2 regions of the Desulfotomaculum sp. OF05-3 genome follow, and region 1 is predicted to be linked to the other one. Evidence: riboswitches for the same ligand, from Rfam matches in the RefSeq annotation. Region 1 holds a riboswitch; the other holds the start of a gene.
The links. Region 1 has a riboswitch for cobalamin ahead of DXA87_RS13245 (ABC transporter substrate-binding protein). Riboswitches for the same ligand answer to the same signal wherever they lie in the genome.
Positions count from the first base shown of each region.

Region 2: another riboswitch for cobalamin. It lies ahead of DXA87_RS10690 (sirohydrochlorin cobaltochelatase); the one in region 1 lies ahead of DXA87_RS13245 (ABC transporter substrate-binding protein).

Region 1 is NZ_QWGO01000027.1:35,409-37,816, forward strand. Features, by position in the region: gene DXA87_RS13245 (ABC transporter substrate-binding protein) at 1-1,253, opposite strand, end outside; cobalamin riboswitch at 1,501-1,753, opposite strand; gene DXA87_RS13250 (M20 family metallopeptidase) at 1,933-2,408, opposite strand, start outside.
Region 2 is NZ_QWGO01000018.1:26,578-28,985, forward strand. Features, by position in the region: gene DXA87_RS10690 (sirohydrochlorin cobaltochelatase) at 1-1,016, opposite strand, end outside; cobalamin riboswitch at 1,071-1,268, opposite strand; gene DXA87_RS10695 (chloride channel protein) at 1,435-2,408, opposite strand, start outside.

The DNA.
Region 1 (2,408 bases):
TTGACGCCGAGTTCAGCGTAAACCTGCTTTAAATACTCTGCAACCGCCTTGCAGTTGTAGTCAGATGCAGTGCTGGAACGGATGATCATGGTCATGTCCACAGTTTTGTCGCCGAGAACCTCTTTTGCGAGGGCTTTTGCCTGCTCCATGTCATAAGTTCCCTGAATATCCAGATGGAATGTAGACTGGGTGCTCAAGAAGGAGTATGCCGGCTGTAAAAGTCCGCCATAGATCACGCTGCAGATGCTGTCGCGGTCTGTTGCGAGGTTGAATGCCTCTCTCATCCGCTTGTCCGCAAGGTACTCATTTTTATCGTTGAACATGATATACTCGGTCATATGGCTCGGAGTGCTGTCCATCTCGAAGCTGGAGTCTGTGTCGCAGAGGTTCTTTGCAGCGTCCATGGTGATCGCGCCGTTGTCCGCAAGTCCCATAACTTCACCGGATTTTAATGCGGATACACGTGTCTCTGCATCCGGGATGCAGCGGATCTTGAAGGTCTTTACCTTGCCGTTTTCACCGTAGTAATTGTCGTTTCTTTCAAGTGTCACATACTCGGACTCTACATGGTCAACGATCTTGTACGGGCCTGTACCGATCGCGTAGTCGGAGATCACGCCTGTCTCCTCGTCGAAGCAGTTCGGGCTGTACATCGGGCTGCCATAGTCGGAAAGGACATACTCAAGCGTTGTGATCGGCTGTGTGAAGGTGAATTTTACGGTGAAATCATCGACTTTTTCCATCTTATCGAGGTTCGGGAGAGATTTCTCGATACTGAGTGTCGTATATGTGGAGGTAATTCCATGACCCCAACGCTCGATATTCTTTAAGCATACATCAGCATCAAACTGGACACCGTCTGTAAAATACGCGTCATCCCGCAGGTTGAATGTCCACTCAGTACAGTCATCGTTGTGCTCCCAGGATTTTGCGAGCCACGGATCGATCACGCCGCCGTTGTTTGCCGTGAGCGCTTCCCATACATAAGCGCCTTCCCAACAGTAGTAAGCGTCTCCGCTTCCCTGTACAGCGTCACGCGGAGTCGCAATAACGACCTCATCTGTCTCGTTTTTCTCTGTGTCTTCCGCTGCCTCGGCTGCTGTTGTTTCCTCCGCTGCACTTGTCGCTGCCGCTGCAATTGTCTCTGTCTTTTCTGTCTCTGCCGCACTGTTGTTCGCGCTGTTTCCGCATCCTGAGATTACGGATGCCGCCATTGCTGCCGCTAAGAGCAGACTTGCATGTTTCTTCTTCATGTTCTCCTCCAGGTTGTGTAAATATTGAATTGTTTTGCCTCCCGGCCTATCCTTATCTGTAACGGACCCGGTAACTGTACAGGGCTGATGGATAGCTGTATTTTATTTATAACTTCGGAGTTGGTATGGAGATGTTCCATCTGAGAATTTTCAAATACCGAAATGCATATGCATCAGAAAAAGATGTCCGTTGGAATCAGCCGACATATAAACGGTACGATCAATGCCTCGTGACCTGGAAATTTTCTTCCTGTACCAGCAGTCCGGCAGGTTTCCTGACTTACAGATCATCACACAAAACCGCCTTCCCAAAGCTTTCACGACAGTTTATCCAACTGTCCTTCTTCCTCAGTGACCGCGCTTTCGCGCATGGTCTTGTATTCCCTGCTCACAGTGACGAGATCGTACAGGTCTTCCACCTGTTTCCCTTTTACCTGCTGTCCGCCTGTTCTCATGAACTTTTTCACAGCGGCAGCAGCACCGGATGCCTCTTCGATTGTTATGGGAGATATTTTAACATCCTGGTAATTATAATGCAAGGGAGCAATTTAAAATAAAGAATGACGCTGGCCGCTTTCGGTTACTGTTTGCGTAAAGCATGAACAGTAACCGCTTTCGGAAAAATATAAGAAAAACAGGAGTAGAATCCTCATAATCCTACTCCTGCCTCATATATCGCCTATTCTTTTGTCAGATACTCCAACGCTGTCATCGCCATTGCTCTTGTACAGAGCTTGATATAGCGCTCGTCGATACAGAATCCCGGACTGTGTTTTGGAGAATTTCCACCGACACCGACCCATATCATGCAGGACGGAGCTTTCTGGGAATAGAATCCAAAATCCTCAGCACCTAAAAGCGGATGTTCTCCGGTAATCAGCCAATCTTCCGGTTTTCCGTCCCCGAGATCCACATGGATAATGTCCTCATATTTGCGGAAGGTGGCCGCTACAAAATCAGAGAACTTCTCATCGTTGTAGACTGCCGCGTAACCGGCACGGAATGCCAGATCACAGCTTCCCCCCATAGACTCGGCGATTCCATTGGAGATCGTCTCAATTTTTTTCATCATCGCTTCTCTGGACTCCTTTGAGAGATTTCTCAGCATGACGCCCAGCGTCACTTCATCCGCAATGATGTTCGGCGCTGTTCCAC
Region 2 (2,408 bases), on a different contig from region 1:
AGACTGTCAACGGCAGCCTGGGCATGCTGCACAAAGAGCTGCTGGATCGGCTCGAGTTCACCGAGTCCTCTTACAAGGCAGGTAACCTCATAACCTGCAGCCTCAAACTGGCTCTTCCAGGAATCGTCATCGTCACCGGCCATATCGTTGTTCGCATGGTCACCAGCTACGATCATAAGCGGCTCTAAAACGACCTTCTTGTAGGAGCCCTCTTTTACCTGTGCAATAACATCCTCACAGGACGGAGTTGCCTCAACAGTACCTACATAGTAGTTGTCAAAGCCCTCTTCCTTTAACATATCCTGCATTTTCTGGTAAACAGCGTTGGAATCGGCCTCTGTGCCATGGCCCATGAAGCAGATCGCTGTCTCGCCGTCATCATACTCCTTTGTTGCGTCTGTGATTGCGGAGATCACAGTCTTGAAGTCATCGTCGGAAGTTAAAAGCGGCTCGCCGACAGCAACATGCTCGAAGGCATCGGAGTTTTCTGCTAACTCATTTACAAGATCTGTGTACTCAAGACCATTCATAAGGTGGGTCGGCTGTACAACAAGATTCTTGACACCGTTGTCGATGGCACGGTTTAAAGCCTCTGTCACGTTATCGATCGCAATATTGTCTCTTTTCTTTACATGGTCAATGATGATCTGGCTTGTGAAACCTCTTCTAACGGAATAGTCCGGGAATGCGTTCTCGATGGCGTTCTCGATAGCGCCGACTGTCAGTCTGCGGCTGTCATTATAGCTTGTACCAAAGCTTACTACAAGAAGTTCATTCTCGCCGATCTCATCCTGATTTCTTGTGTTATCCATGGAAGCATCTCCTGTATCGTAATTCTCTTCGTCCTCTTCTTCAGCCTCTGTCGCTTCTGCTGTAGTTTCCTCCGCGGTTGTCTCTGCGACTGTAGTAGTCTCTGCAGCAGTTGTTGCTGCTGTCTGGCTTCCGGAGCATCCGGAAAGGATTGCCATGGATACGGCTGCCGCTGTCATAACGGCATAAAGGTTTGCTTTTCTCATTTACTCTTCTCCTCGCTTGAAAAATGAATTTTCAGGTCCCAGCCTGGTTCTTTTTTCTCCCAGCAGACATCCGGCAGGTTTCCTGGCTCATCCATCATCGCATATGAGACGCCTTCCCAGCAGAAACTGCCAGTGACTGTCCGTTTGTGACGGACAATGCTCATGTACTCCGGATCTACAGTGACGGGCTCGCGCAGGCTTTTGACCTGTTTCCCTTTTAACTCTCATGACGCCTGGGCATATGGATAAAACAACAGCCCGGTGGTTCATGACAGCACCGCATGTATATGGACCTGTAACGATTATCATAACATCTCCGCAATAAAAAAGCAATCGGATATCACAGAAAACCCTTGAAACCCGAGGAGTATTTCCGTAATACCTGACTGCTGATGTGCTAAAGCACGGTCTGATACCTTTAGTGCGCCTTCCGGTTAATAAACTCCGCCTTCGTCTTGGAGTATGTAAACTTCTGTCCGCTGTAGAGACCATAATATCCCGACAGCGTAAAGCTGATGGCGACCGCCACCGCAAAGTACGGCATTGCCTCAAAGCCAAATAGCTCGAATCCCAGGAACATAGTCGCGATCGGGCAGTTTGTGACACCGACAAAGGTAGCGAGCATTCCTGCTGCCGCACAGAGGGACGGTTCGAAGCCTGTGAGCAGTCCGAAGGTGCATCCGAAGGAAGCTCCCACCGCCAGTGTTGGAACAATCTCTCCGCCTTTAAATCCGCCGCCCAGGGCGACTGCCGTGAAGATCATTTTCAACAAAAATCCAAGATATGCTGATTCCCCGTCAACTGCTTTCTCAACAAGGTTGAATCCGGCTCCGCAGTAATCCCGTCCGAAGATAAGTGCCAGCGCGATGGAAAGTCCTGCCGCAACAAGGATCCGCACATAGACATTCCCGATCTTATTTTTATAGAGATGCTGAGTCTCATGGAGCAGGATGCAGAAGCAGACACTTAAAAGAGCGCAGGTAAGACCAAGACCAACGGTGTAGAGCGCCGGAACAAGAGAAAACTCCGGAATATGAAGGATCGGGAAAGATTCGCCGTGAAGACCGAGAGCTCCTGAAATCTGCGCCCCGATAAAGGAAGCAAATACGCAGGGAACGAGAGCCGCGTAGTAGGCGACACCAATGCTGATGACCTCAATTCCGAACATGGCTGCCGCAAGCGGCGTCCCGAAGATCGCACCAAAGCAGCCGCTCATGCCGCTCATGATCATGACTTTCTTATCTCTCTCATCCATATGGAACACATCGCCGAAATAATTTCCGATGCATCCGCCGATCTGTAAGGCCGCTCCCTCTTTTCCGGCGGAAGCACCTACAGCCTGGCTTAAGATCGTCGAGATAAAGATACAGGGCAGCGTTGCCATCGGGATCC